2 regions of the Actinosynnema sp. CA-299493 genome follow, and region 1 is predicted to be linked to the other one. Evidence: riboswitches for the same ligand, from Rfam matches in the RefSeq annotation. Region 1 holds a riboswitch; the other holds the start of a gene.
What was found. A riboswitch is a leader RNA that binds a small molecule or an ion and turns the genes downstream of it on or off. The one in region 1 is predicted to bind glycine.
Positions count from the first base shown of each region.

Region 2: it holds a riboswitch for glycine, as region 1 does, so the genes downstream of both, gcvT (glycine cleavage system aminomethyltransferase GcvT) here and gcvH (glycine cleavage system protein GcvH) in region 1, are expected to answer to the same signal.

Region 1 is NZ_CP191993.1:8,382,898-8,389,970, forward strand. Features, by position in the region: gene ACQPYE_RS35855 (ABC1 kinase family protein) at 1-953, shown strand, start outside; gene ACQPYE_RS35860 (hypothetical protein) at 994-1,701, shown strand; gene ACQPYE_RS35865 (transcriptional regulator) at 1,694-2,008, shown strand; gene ACQPYE_RS35870 (glutathione peroxidase) at 2,005-2,490, shown strand; gene ACQPYE_RS35875 (L-serine ammonia-lyase) at 2,537-3,901, opposite strand; gene gcvH (glycine cleavage system protein GcvH) at 3,906-4,286, opposite strand; glycine riboswitch at 4,435-4,529, opposite strand; gene ald (alanine dehydrogenase) at 4,725-5,831, shown strand; gene ACQPYE_RS35890 (hypothetical protein) at 6,172-6,354, shown strand; gene ACQPYE_RS35895 (hypothetical protein) at 6,360-6,734, shown strand; gene ACQPYE_RS35900 (ABC transporter ATP-binding protein) at 6,783-7,073, shown strand, end outside.
Region 2 is NZ_CP191993.1:7,662,702-7,669,774, forward strand. Features, by position in the region: gene ACQPYE_RS32380 (malonic semialdehyde reductase) at 34-639, opposite strand; gene glyA (serine hydroxymethyltransferase) at 719-1,984, opposite strand; gene gcvT (glycine cleavage system aminomethyltransferase GcvT) at 1,999-3,099, opposite strand; glycine riboswitch at 3,228-3,322, opposite strand; glycine riboswitch at 3,324-3,411, opposite strand; gene ACQPYE_RS32395 (DUF3817 domain-containing protein) at 3,475-3,777, opposite strand; gene ACQPYE_RS32400 (hypothetical protein) at 3,792-4,190, opposite strand; gene ACQPYE_RS32405 (helix-turn-helix transcriptional regulator) at 4,302-4,790, opposite strand; gene ACQPYE_RS32410 (hypothetical protein) at 4,992-5,153, opposite strand; gene ACQPYE_RS32415 (CaiB/BaiF CoA transferase family protein) at 5,591-6,715, opposite strand; gene ACQPYE_RS32420 (acyl-CoA dehydrogenase family protein) at 6,715-7,073, opposite strand, start outside.

The DNA of each region.
Region 1 (7,073 bases):
CGGCACGCGTGCTGGTCATGCAACGGCTGGACGGCACGCCCGTGCGGTCGGCGTCGCTGGAGTCGGTGGACCGGGACGCGCTCGCCCGCACGCTCCTGGACGCGCTGCTGCGCCAGGTGATGCTCAACGGCGTCTTCCACGCCGACCCGCACCCCGGCAACATCATGCTGCTGGGTGACGGCAGGCTCGGCCTGCTGGACTTCGGCTCGGTCGGCCGGATCGACGCGCAGCTGCGCGCCGCGCTGGGCAAGCTGCTGCTGGCCGTCGACCACGGCGACCCGGCCGGCCTGCGCGACGCGCTGCTGGAGCTGGTGGCGCGGCCCGACGAGATCGACGAGCAGCAGCTGGAGCGCGCGCTCGGGCAGTTCATGGCACGCCACCTCGGCACCGGGATGCGGCCGGACGTCGAGATGTTCGGCGACCTGTTCACGCTGGTCTACCGGCACGGGCTGAGCATCCCGCCGGAGATCGCGGCGGTGTTCCGGGCGCTGGCCACCGTGGAGGGCACGCTGGCCGCGCTGTCACCGGGGTTCGACATCGTGGCCGAGTCGCGGTCGTTCGCGGACGAGCAGTTCAGCGCGCACCTCACGCCGGAGTCGCTGAAGCGCACCATGACCGAGGAGCTGCACGCGGTGCTGCCCATGCTGCGGCGGCTGCCCCGGCGGGCGGAGCGGATCTCCAGCGCGTTGGAGCAGGGTCGGCTGGGGCTGAGCATGAGGCTGTTCGCCGACGAGCGCGACCGGCAGTTCATCGTGTCCCTGCTGCACCAGGTGATGCTGACCGTGCTGGGCGCGACGGCGGGCGTGATGGCGGTGCTGCTGCTCGGCGCGGACGGCGGGCCGCGGGTGGGTCCGGACATCTCGCTGTTCCAGGTGTTCGGCTACAACCTGCTGGTCATCAGCGTGCTGCTCGGGCTGCGGGTGGTGGTGACCATCTTCCGGCCACGCGGGTGACGCGGTTGACGCGGTTGGTTTGCGGTGCAAACCTGACTGGGTGGCAGACCTGCTGGGTGACTTGGCCGAACTGCGCCGGCGGGCGCGGGAGGACCGGCACGCCTACCCGTTCCCGCTGCTGTTCTTCGGCGTCGCGTCGTTCCTGGCCGTGCCGCTGTACGCGCCGGGTCCGTCGCCGCGCGGGTTCGACGTGCGCTACCCGGTGGCGTTGAGCCTGTACTGGTCGACCGCCTTGGTGGTGGGCGGCCTGGCGACGGTGTGGTGGTACCGCCGGCGTGGTGCGCGGGTGGGCATCGAGACGTCCACCGGGGGCTACCTCGGCGCGCTGGCGATCGGCCTGGGCGGTCCGGTGATCGGCCTGGCGCTGGAGCACCTGCCGTTCCGGTTCCACTCGGGCACCGGCGCGGGGCTGATCCTGCTCGCGGCGGCGACCGCGCTGTGGCGGTGGAAGGCCCCGCTCGCGGCGACGGCGACGGCGGCCGTGCTGGGCACGGCGGTGCTCCAGCACGACCAGCCGGCGATCGGGCAGTTCATCGCGATCGGCCTCGGCCTGGTGGTGCTGGCGGCGGTGGAGCGCAGCACCCGGTTCACCACCATCACGGCGGGGTACCTGGTCGCGCTGTGCGTGTCCGCCGGCTTCACGCCGCTGGAAGGGGTCACGCCCGGCACGTGGTCGTCGGGCAGCGTGGTCGTGCTGCCCGGGTTGGTGCTCGTCGTCGGCGGCCTGGTGGGCTTGCGGCGTGGCTGAGCACCCGACCGCGTCGCTGGACGACGTGGTGCACCAGAGGCACCGGCTGGGCATCCTCACCGTGGCGGCGGAGGCGAAGCGGGTCGAGTTCGGCTACCTGCGGTCCACCCTGGAGCTGACCGCGGGCAACCTGTCGCGGCACATCGCGGTGCTGGAGCAGGCCGGGCTGGTCGCGGTGGAGAAGGGGTACGACGGCAAGCGGCCCCGGACGTGGGTCAGCGTGACGGCGGCGGGCGTGGCCGCGCTGGCGGCGGAGATGGCGGCCCTGCGTGCGCTCGTGGAGAGGCACGTAGCCTCGCGGGCATGAGCATCCACGACATCCCGCTGCGCACGCTGTCCGGTGAGCCGTCGAGCCTGGGCGCGGTGGCGGGCAAGGCGCTGCTGGTGGTGAACGTCGCCTCGAAGTGCGGGCTGACGCCCCAGTACCAGGGCTTGGAGCGGTTGCAGGAGCGGTACGCGGCCCAGGGGTTCTCCGTGGTCGGGTTCCCGTGCAACCAGTTCGCCGGGCAGGAGCCGGGCACGGCGGAGGAGATCGCCACCTTCTGCTCCACCACGTACGGCGTGACGTTCCCGCTGTTCGAGAAGGTCGAGGTGAACGGCCCGTCCCGGCACCCGCTGTACGCCGAGCTGACGGCGTTCGCGGACACCGACGGCGCGGCCGGCGACGTCCAGTGGAACTTCGAGAAGTTCCTCGTCGCCCCGTCCGGCGAGGTCGTGGCCAGGTTCCGCCCGCGCACCGAGCCTGAGGACGAGGCGGTCGTGAAGGCGATCGAGGCGGTCCTGCCGTAACCCGGCGGTGTGGGAGGCGACCGGTCGGCCGCCTCCCACGCACGGGTCAGCACTCGATGACGTTGACGGCCAGCCCGCCGCGAGCGGTCTCCTTGTATTTGCTCTTCATGTCCTTGCCCGTCTCACGCATGGTCTTGATGACCTTGTCCAACGACACGAAGTGCGAGCCGTCGCCGCGCAGCGCCATCCGCGCCGCCGTGATCGCCTTGATCGACGCCAGCGCGTTGCGCTCGATGCACGGGATCTGCACCAGTCCCCCGATCGGGTCGCACGTCAGCCCCAGGTTGTGCTCCATGGCGATCTCGGCCGCGTTCTCCACCTGCTCCGGCGTGCCGCCCATGACCTCGGCCAGCCCGCCCGCCGCCATCGAGCACGCCGAACCGACCTCGCCCTGGCACCCGACCTCGGCGCCGGAGATCGACGCGTTCTCCTTGAACAGCACGCCGACCGCCCCCGCCGTCAGCAGGAACCGCACCACGCCGTCGTCGGACGCGCCCGGCACGAAGCGGGTGTAATAGTGCAGCACCGCGGGCACGATGCCAGCCGCGCCGTTGGTCGGCGCGGTCACCACGCGACCGCCTGCGGCGTTCTCCTCGTTCACCGCCAGCGCGAACAGCGTCACCCAGTCCATCACCCGCAACGGGTCCGTGGCGTAGTGCTCGGCGGCCATCCGCTGCCGCATCTCGGCCGCGCGCCGCCGCACCTTCAAGCCACCGGGCAGCACACCGGTCCGAGTGCAGCCGCGCTCGACGCACTGCTGCATCACGTCCCAGATCCCCAGCAGCCCCGAGCGCACCGACTCCTCGCCACGCCACGACAGCTCGTTGGCCAGCATGACCTCGCTGATCGACAGCCCGGTCTCCCGGCACCGCGCCAGCAGCTCGTCACCCGTCCGGAACGGGTGCGCGACCGGCGTCTCGTCGGCCTTGATCCGGTCGGCGCCGGTGGCCGTGTCGTCCACCACGAACCCGCCGCCGACGGAGTAGTACACCGCCGAGTCGACCACGGCGTCACCCGAGTGGGCGGTGAAGCTCATGCCGTTGGGGTGCAGCGGCAACGACTTGCGCCGGTGCATCACCAGGTCGGTGTCCTCGGTGAACGCGATCTCCCGCGCGCCGGCCAGCCGCAGCCGTCCGGTGGCGCGGATCTCCGCCACCCGCCGCTCGGCCTCTTCAGGGTCGACCTCCTCCGGCCGGCAGCCCTCCAGTCCGAGCAGCACCGCCTTGGGGCTGCCGTGCCCGTGCCCGGTCGCGCCGAGCGAGCCGAACAGCTCCACGTGCACCCGGTCGACCGAGGCCGACGAGGGCCGCAGCCGGTCCGCGAACATCATCGCCGCGCGCATCGGGCCCACCGTGTGCGAGCTCGACGGTCCGATGCCCACGGAGAACAGGTCGAACACGCTGATCGCCATGACGTCAGTCCCCGGTCAGTTCCGCGTACTTCGCCGCGGTCAGCAGCCCGGACGCGTCGGTCACGGCCACCTTGAACAGCCAACCGGCGCCGTACGGGTCGTTGTTGATCAGCGACGGGTCGTTGACAGCGGTCGGGTTGACCTCCACCACCTCGCCGCTGACCGGCGCGTACAGGTCGCTGACCGACTTGGTCGACTCCAGCTCGCCGCACACCTCGCCGGACGTCACCACGGCGCCGACCTCGGGCAGCTCCACGAACACGATGTCACCCAGCGAGTCCGCCGCGTACGACGTGATGCCGACCGCCACCGGGTCCTGGGTACCCGGCGCCCAGTCCACCCACTCGTGCTCGGGCGTGTACAGCAGGTTGTCCGGAAAAGTCACGACAGCGCTCCCTCACGGCAAGGTCCACCCAGAGCCCCACTCTGTCCTTGGACCTGAGAGCTTCACCGGGTCGTCGCGACGGCTGACCGTCGATCCGTTCCGGCTTGCACCGTGGGTGCGCGCGGTTGGGCGCGCTTTCCAGAGTCGCCTCACCCGAGCGGTTCTCGCTGCCTGAGAGTGTGCGGGGTACTTGCTCCTTCGGCGCCCCGGCACGTTCACCGAGGTCTCTCCCGCGCGGGTTCCGGCGCTCCTGGCGCGCCGCGGCCGATGTTCAGTTGGTTGGCCCGCACGCTAGGTGCCGGGCCCGACGGGTGTCAACGCGCCACCGGACTTGTCCGGACCGCACAACCGCGCACCGGCCCGTTGGTGCTCGCGGCACGATGACACCGGGTACCCGTTACCGGACCTTTGGTGTAACAACGGCCGAAGGAGCCCACCGTGCGGATCGCCGTCCCCCGCGAGATCAAGAACCACGAGTACCGCGTCGCGCTGACCCCGGCGGGCGCGCACGAGCTGACCCAGCGCGGTCACGACGTGGTGGTCGAGACCGGCGCGGGCCTCGGTTCGGCCATCACCGACGAGGAGTACCTGGCCGCCGGCGCGAAGGTGCTGCCCGGCGCGGACGACGTGTGGGCCGAGGGCGACCTGGTGCTCAAGGTCAAGGAGCCGATCGCCGAGGAGTACCCGCGGCTGCGCAAGGGCCAGGTCCTGTTCACGTACCTGCACCTGGCCGCCGACCGGCCGCTGACGCGGGCGTTGCTGGACTCCGGCACCACCGCCGTCGCCTACGAGACCGTGCAGACCCCGAACGGCGCGCTGCCGCTGCTGGCGCCGATGTCGGAGGTGGCGGGCAGGCTCGCGCCGCAGGTGGGCGCGTACTCGCTGATGAAGCCGTCCGGCGGGCGCGGCGTGCTGCCCGGCGGCGTGCCCGGCGTGCACCCGGCGCGGGTGGTCGTGATCGGCGGCGGCGTGGCGGGCCTGAACGCGGCGGCGATCGCCGTGGGCATGGGCGCGGACGTGCAGGTCCTGGACACCAACGTGGACCGGCTGCGGCACATCGACGCCCTCTACCAGGGCCGCCTGCGCACCGTGACGTCCAACCGGTACGCCGTCGAGGAGGCCGTCCGCGAGGCCGATCTGGTCATCGGCGCGGTGCTGGTGCCCGGCGCGAAGGCGCCGAAGCTGGTCGGCAACGACCTGGTGGCCGGCATGAGGCCCGGCTCCGTCCTCGTGGACATCGCGATCGACCAGGGCGGCTGCTTCGCCGACTCGCGGCCGACCACGCACGACGACCCGACCTACCAGGTGCACGACACCGTCTTCTACTGCGTGGCGAACATGCCCGGCGCCGTGCCGCGCACGTCGACCTACGCGCTGACCAACGTGACGCTGCCGTACGCCGTCGCGCTGGCCGACCTGGGCTGGGAGGCGGCGCTGCGCGGGGACGCGTCGCTGGCGCTCGGCCTGAACGCGCACGAGGGCCTGCTGACCAACCTGCCGGTCGCCCAGGCGCACGGGATGACCCACACGCCGGTCGACCTCTGATACCCACTACCGCGAAGGGCCCCGCTCACAGCACGTGAGCGGGGCCCTTCGGCAAGAAAGACGGCCCGCTCAACCAGCCTGGGGGTCACTGGGAGCGGGCCGCGTGACCAATCCTAGCCGGGAACCGGGGTCCCTGCCCAGCGGCCCCACCTATCCGGCGCACATTTCGCCCGGCGGTGGCAACACGCCGTGTGCACGCTCAAGCAATCGAGTGAACTTGGGTGATAACAGGTAAGTCACGACACCCCGGTGACCGATGGACAGGTCGGAACCCCGTAGCTACCGAGCGGGGTCGTCCGCTCGCGCGGCGCCCCGCCGCGCCACCTCCGATCGGAGCGAGATGGCTGAACCCGAGGGCTGGATCGACTGCCACGACCCGTTCGGGCGGGACCGGTCGATGACCGTGCTCGTCGAGGACGACCGAGTTCTGCTGGTCGCGCCACCCGGTGAGTCCGCTGTGATGTCGGTCACGCAGACGCGCAGGCTGCACCGCCTGCTCGACCAAGTCGCCGACAGGATGTGACGGGCGTGGACGAAGCGCTGCGCGCCGCCGTGCTGCGCCGGCTGGCGTTGCTGGACGAGGTCGCCGAGACCGGCGAGGCGGACGCCCTCGTGCCGCTCGCGCGGTCCGAGATCCACCGCCTGGCCGACGGCTGGCGGCTGCTGCTGACCGTGCACCAACCCGATCCGGACGGCCGCTGCGGCGCGTGCCCCGGCATCCTGCGGCACAAGAAGTGGCCGTGCCAGGTGTGGACGATGGCCCACCAGCACCTCATAGGCGACGGTCTGCCGCACCGCGAACGCCGCCGCCCACTCCGCACGCTGCGCCATTCGAGGGACGTCGAGACGACGACCGAGATACCGAGGGTCGCGTCGAAACCCCGACATGCCCTCCCCGAGTGACCCTCCTAAGGCAGGATGACGCCCGGTAGGAGTACTCGGGAGGGACGCGTGCACGACGGCACTGGCCGCATCGTGGTGCAGAACTTGACCAAGCAGTTCGGTCCGGTCGCAGCGGTGCAGAACCTCAGCTTCACAGTGGAACCCGGTTCGGTGACCGGCTTCCTCGGTCCCAACGGGGCAGGCAAGACGACGACGCTGCGCATGCTGCTCGGCCTGGTGACCCCGACCGCGGGCACCGGACTGATCAACGGCAGGCCGTTCGCCCAGCTCGGCAACCCGGCCCGGGTGGTCGGCGCGGTGCTGGAGGCCCAGGGCTTCCACCCCAAGCGCACCGCGCGC
Region 2 (7,073 bases), 720 kb from region 1:
GGCGGCGGCGGTGCGGCCGGCGGGCCGGTGCGGTCAGAGGGTGCGGACGGCTTCGGCGAAGTCCAGGCGCGGGTTGCGCGGGTGGGTGCCGGAGTGGTCCGGGTGGCCGATGTTGACGATCACCAGGGGCAGCTGGTTGGTGTCGGCGAAGAACTCGCCGCGCACGCCCTCCGCGTCGAAACCGCTCATCGGGCCCGCCGCGAGACCGGCCGCGCGGACGCCGACGATGAAGTAGCCGACCTGGAGCAGCGCGCTCGTCCTGGCCGCCTCGGCGCGCCTCGCGTCGTCCGCGAACGCCGCCTTCGCGCCCGGGTAGTGCGGGAACGTCGTGGCGAGGTGCTCGTGGAAGTCGGTGTCGGCCGCCAGGACCGCGGTCACCGGCGCGGCGACGGTCTTGGCGCGGTTGCCCTCCGCCATGTGCGGCGCGAGGCGGGCCTTGGCGTCCTCGCCCCGGACGAACAGCACGCGCAGCGGCTGGCTGTTCATCGCGGTCGGACCCCACTTCACGAGGTCGTAGACGGCGCGGAGCTGCTCGTCGGTCACCGGCTCGTCGGTGAACGCGTTCGCCGTGCGCGCCTCGCGGAACAGCAGGTCCTGTGCGTCGCGCGGCAGTGCCAGGGCGTCGAGGGTCGCGGTCATGGTGCCTCTTTCGGTTGTCCCGTACGCGGGTTGCGCACGGGACAACCTCCAGTATCCGCGAGCTATTTCGTGTCGTCGTTCACAGGGTCGGGTACAGCGGGTGCTTGGCGGCCAGCACCTCGACCCGCGAGCGCAGCTCCGCCAGGTCCGGTGAGGACCCCAGCGCCGCCGCGATGACATCCGACACCTCGGCGAAGTCGGCCGCGCCGAACCCGCGCGTGGCCAGCGCCGGCGTGCCGATGCGCAGGCCGGAGGTCACCATCGGCGGGCGCGGGTCGTTCGGCACCGCGTTGCGGTTGACCGTGATGCCCACCTCGTGCAGCCGGTCCTCGGCCTGCTTGCCGTCCAGTTCGGACCCCACCAGGTCCACCAGCACGAGGTGCACGTCCGTGCCGCCGGTGAGCACCTTCACACCCGCCGCCGCCGCGTCGGGCTGGGACAGCCGCTCGGCGAGGATCTTCGCGCCCTCGACCGTGCGCCGCTGGCGGTCGGCGAACTCGGGCGACGCGGCGTGCTTGAACGCCACCGCCTTGCCCGCGATCACGTGCTCCAGCGGACCGCCCTGCTGACCCGGGAACACCGCCGAGTTGATCTTCTTCGCCAGGTCGGCCTCGTTGGTCAGGATCACGCCGCCGCGCGGGCCGCCGAGCGTCTTGTGCGTGGTCGTGGTCACGACGTGCGCGTGCGGCACGGGGCTCGGGTGCAGGCCCGCCGCCACCAGGCCGGCGAAGTGCGCCATGTCGACCATGAGGTACGCGCCCACCGCGTCGGCGATCCGGCGGAACTCGGCGAAGTCCAGCTGACGCGGGTACGCCGACCAGCCGGCCACGATCAGCTTCGGCTTGTGCTCGGTCGCCAGCCGCTCCACCTCGGCCATGTCGACCCGGCCGTCGGAGTCCGACACGTGGTAGGGCACCACGTTGTAGAGCTTGCCGGAGAAGTTGATCCGCATGCCGTGGGTGAGGTGGCCGCCGTGCGCGAGGTCGAGGCCCAGGATCGTGTCGCCCGGCTGGATCAGGGCGAACATCGCGCACGCGTTGGCCTGCGCGCCCGAGTGCGGCTGCACGTTCGCGAAACCGGCGCCGAACAGCGCCTTGACCCGCTCGATCGCCAGCCGCTCGATCACGTCGACGTTCTCGCAGCCGCCGTAGTAGCGCCGGCCGGGGTAGCCCTCGGCGTACTTGTTCGTCAGCACCGACCCCTGCGCCTGGAGCACCGACACCGGCGTGAAGTTCTCCGAGGCGATCATCTCCAGCGTGCTCTGCTGCCGGTGCAGCTCGGCGGCGACGGCGTCCGCGACCTCCGGGTCGAACTCCGCGAGGGAGGTGTTGAAGTGCTCGGACATGTGTGGGGTCTCCCTTACGAGGTGCGCTTGTAGAAGGGCAGTGCGACGACTTCGACCGGCTCGTGCCTGCCGCGGACGTCCACCGAGAGCCGCGTGCCCGGCTCGGTGTTGCCGACGGTGACGTACGCCATCGCCACCGAGTAGCCCAGGGTCGGCGACAACGCGCCGCTGGTCACCTCGCCGATCCGGGCGCCGGACGCGTCCAGCACCGGGTAACCGTGCCGCGGCGCGCGGCGCGAGTCGGTCTTCAGGCCGACCAGGACCTGGTCGGCGCCCTGCTCGGCGACGGCGGCCAGCGCGTCGCGGCCGACGAAGTCGCCCGGCTTGTCCAGCTTCACCACCCGGCCGAGGTTCGCCTGGAACGGCGTGCGGTCGCGGCCGAGCTCGTTGCCGTACAGCGGCATCCCGGCCTCCAGCCGCAGCGTGTCGCGGCAGCCGAGGCCGGCGGGCTTGAGGTCGTGCGGCGCGCCCGCCGCCAGCAGGGCCTGCCAGACGTGCGCGGCGTCGTCCGGCGCGACGAACAGCTCGAAGCCGTCCTCGCCGGTGTAGCCGGTGCGGGCCAGCAGCACGGGCCTGCCCGCGACCTCGGTCGGGTACGACGCGTAGTACTTCACCGCGGCCAGGTCGGTCGGCGTGAGGCCGGCGAGGATGGCGGTGGCCTTCGGGCCCTGCACGGCGAGCAGCGCGTAGTCGGTCGAGGCGTCGGTCACCGTCGCGTCGAAGCCCTTCGCCCGCTCGACCAGGGCCTCGTGCACGACGGCGGCGTTCGAGGCGTTGGCCACGACGAGGTACTCGGCGTCACCGGTGCGGTACACGATCAGGTCGTCGATCACACCGCCGTCGGCCTCGCAGATCATCGTGTACCGGGCGCGGCCGACGCCGATCGCGGACGCGTGGCCGACCAGGGCGTGGTCCAGCGCGGCGCCCGCCTCCGGGCCGGTGAGCAGGATCTCACCCATGTGGGTCAGGTCGAACAGGCCTGCCGACGTGCGCACCGCGTGGTGCTCGGCCAGCTCGCTGTCGTAGCGCAGCGGCATCCGCCAGCCCGCGAAGTCGGTGAACATGGCCCCCAACGCCTCGTGTTCGGCGTGCAGGGGCGTGCGGCGGCTTTCCATCAGGCGGGCCCTCCCTGGGTGCGGACATGCCGATGGGCCGACCGGTCGGGTCGACGGGCGGGCACGTCCGAGAGATTCACGAGCGAAAGGATGACACGGTCCACCGGAGACTCCTCGTCGAGTGAGCCTCCCCCTCTGCCATGAGCCTGAGAGCTTCGCCGCCGGGTGAGGACGGCTTGCACCGTGGGCGAGGCGCACCGGGTGCGCCTGCTTTCCAGAGTTGCCTTCGTCGCGCGGTACCTGTGCCTGAGAGATTCCGGGGAGGAGTTGCTCCTTCGGCGCCCCGCTCGGGGACTCTCCCGCGTGACATCGACGGCCGTGTTCAGTTGGTACCGCCAGACGCTAGGGGTGCCCGGCGGGCGGGGTCAAGCCCGGTCACAGGCTCTTCTCGGCCCGGACGCTCTCGACCACCCTGCGCTCGGCGTAGAACGACACGAACGGGATCGTGCCCGCGAGCAGCACCAGCACCGTGCCCTTGATCGACCAGCGGGACTTGAGCGCGAGGTCGACGGTGAGCACCAGGTACACCGCGTAGAGGAAGCCGTGGATGGGGCCGATGACCTGCACCATGCCCGCGTTGCCGCCCGCGTACTTGGCGATCATGCCGACCACGAGCAGCAGCAGGCCGACACCGACCACGTAAGCCATGAACCGGAACCTGGTCAACGCGCCGCTCATCGCCCTACCTTCGCTCACCGCTGGTCCCGCGCGTTGAGCTCGGCGAGCATGCGGTTGTAGGCCGCGAGCTCGTCGTCCTCGTCATCCCGCACGGGCGCTCTGACGGGCTCAACGGTAACGACCGGCCGAGACGGCGCGGCCACCGGCTCCGGCGCGGCCTCGTCGGCGGCGTCCGTCGTCCCGGCGGCGGCCTCGGCCTCGCGCCGGGCGTCCAGCCTGCGGATGCGCCACACCATGAACGCGGGGAAGAGGCCGAACAGCGGCCACTGGAACACGTAACCCAGGTTCTGGAACGTGCCGCCGGCCTGGGAGAACCGGTCCCACTGCCAGTAGGCCAGGCCGCAGCACACGACCAGCGACGCCAGGCAGACGGCCGCGATGGCCAGGCGCTGAGGGGTGATGAGGCCTCGCACGCCTCAAGAGTACTTCGTGCCTCGCACGGGGCTGGGGCTCCCCGCACGGGAGCCCGCACCCTCCAAGGTAAGGGCTCCTCGACCTCAGGAGCCCGCCCCGACTCGTCGGACCTAGGCCACGCCGTCCCGGCGTTGCCTCTGCAACCTGGCCACGCACCAGGCCGCCGCACTACCCCGACGCAGGTGCTGGAGCACCGTCATCGGGCCGAGGCGACGACCGAGGTCGGCGGGCGAGAGCCCGGCCGCCCGGTAGTCGAGAGCGCGCTGGTCCAACGGGCTGATGCCCGCGTCCCACCACTGCTCCGCCTCGGACAGGTCGCCCACCAGCTGCCAGTAGCTGGCGGCGGCGGCGAGCAGGGGCTCGGGCACCTCGGGCGCCCGCTTCCGCATCGCCGCCACGTACGCCGGATCCGCGGACTCGACCTTCACCAGGCCGCGGGGACCGCCATTCGCCCGCTGCACCGGGATCCCCGGCACGGACGGCGGCGCTTCCGCGAGCCACGCGTCCTTGATCCGGTTCACCTCCTGCAGGTCGGCGTCGTCCGAGCGCTCAGCCGCCCACTGCCGCAACAGCTCGTCGACTCCGGAGTCCTCGACCATTCTGCCTCCTCATCGGTCGAAGATCAGCCAATGCGACGCACCGTATTAGCGGGTACCGACAACCGCTAGACCCTGGTTTGTCAAAAACCCTGTTACCAGGGCGTTATAGCCCTCATTCCACCCGTACGGTGCAACGTTGGAGGTGCGATGTCACTGACCGTGACCGCATTGAGCGGAGTTCGAAAGGCCGCCGAGCGACCCCTAGGCGAAGAGGCTGCGAACGAAGGTGATGATCGACTCGGCGCCGGACTGGAGCCACCCGACCGCGGTCCGCACCGCTTCGGCGGACTCGTTCGGCTGGGTGATCAGGAGGAACAGCACCAGCGCGACCGCCGCCAGCGTCACCACCTTCTTGACGTTCACTGATCGGTCTCCGTCCGTTTCACTGCGCGGTGCGGCCTGGCGCCGCGCCGCTCGTGTCAACGGCCATGGTCCCTCATTCACCCGGATGATGACGATCGAACCCGCCGCCCTCCCTCGACTGGTCGCGCGAACACCACGCAACCATGCCTGAGGGCCCCGAGCGTCACCCGAACGGACGATCAAGGGGACCAGTGGTCCCGCCGATCACCAAGGTACGGGCCACTCGCCCACCCCCCTGGCACGGACACCGAGGTTCTTCAGACACTGCCACCTCTGCACAGCCCATCACCTGATTGCGCCGAAGCACGCACCGAGCGTGACAAAGGCCGATGACGGCTGCCACTCATTTCCGTTACACCTTCAGGTGATTTCGCACGCCTTTTTCCTTGCTCGATCGGGCTGCGATCAAGGCTGCGCCGAGGTCCTCGATCGGGTCGTCAGCCGATCACGCCGGACCGCCGCAACCCGGCGATCTCGTCCTCGCCCAGCCCCAGCCCGGTCAGCACCTCGACGGTGTGCTCGCCGACCGCGGGCGGCGGCGTCGGCGTGGCCGCGGGCGTGCGGCCGAACCGCGGCGCGGGCGCGGGCTGAGCCACCCCGCCCACCTCGACGAACGTCCCCCGTTGGGCGTTGTGCCCGTGCTCCGGGGCCTCACCGGGCGCCAGCACGGGCGCGAGGCACGCGTCGGTGCCCTCCGCGAGCGCGGCCCACTCGTCCCTGGTCCGGGTCGCCACCGCGGCGGCGATGCGGGCCCGCAGCTCCGGCCAGTTCGCCGGGTCGTGCCGCCCCGGCAGCCCGGCGTCGTCGAGCCCGAGCAGGACCAGCAGTTCGGCGTAGAACTTGTCCTCCAGCGCGCCGATGCCGACGAACCGGCCGTCGGCCGCCTCGTACACGTCGTAGAACGGCGCGCCGCCGTCCAGCAGGTTCGTCCCGCGCGCGCCCGACCACGCGCCCACCGACGACATCCCGTGCACGAACGTGGTCAGCAGCGCCGCGCCGTCGACCATGGCCGCGTCCACCACCTGCCCGCGCCCGGACCGCTGCCGCTCGTACAACGCCGCCAGCACGCCCAGCGCCAGCAGCAGCCCGCCGCCGCCGAAGTCGCCGACGAGGTTGAGCGGCACGGTCGGCGGCGCGCCCGCCCGGCCGATCGGCTCCAGCGCGCCGGCCACCGCGATGTAGTTGATGTCGTGCCCGGCGCGGTCGGCCAGCGGCCCGTCCTGGCCCCAGCCGGTCATCCGCCCGTAGACCAGCCCCGGGTTGCGGGCCAGGCACTGCGCCGGGCCGATGCCGAGCCGTTCGGTCACGCCGGGCCGGAAGCCCTCGATCAGCACGTCCGACTCCGCGACCAGGCGCAGCACCAGCTCGGCGCCCTCGGGTCGGCGGACGTCCACGCCGATCGAGCGCCGGCCGCGGCCGAGCAGGGGCACCTCGGTGCCGCCGCCGACGCGGTCCACCCGGACCACGGACGCGCCGAGGTCGGCCAGCACCATGCAGCCGAACGGCGCGGGCGCGAGGCCGGCCAGCTCGACGACCCTCAGCCCCTCCAGCGGCCCCGGCACTAGAGCGACCTCGCGATGATTTCCTTCATGATCTCGTTCGTCCCGCCGTAGATCTTCTGCACGCGCGCGTCCGCCCACGCGCGCGCGATCGGGTACTCGGCCATGTAGCCGTAGCCGCCGAACAGCTGCACGCACTCGTCCACCACCTGGCACAGCCGCTCGGTGGCCCACCACTTGGCCATCGCGGCGGTGGGCACGTCGAGCCGGCCCGACAGGTGCTCCTGCACGCACTCGTCCACGAAAGCCCTGGTCACGCGGGCCTCGGTGGCGCACTCGGCGAGCTTGAACCGGGTGTTCTGGAACTTGATCAGCTCCCGGCCGAACGCCGTGCGGTCCTTGACGTAGGCCAGCGTGAGGT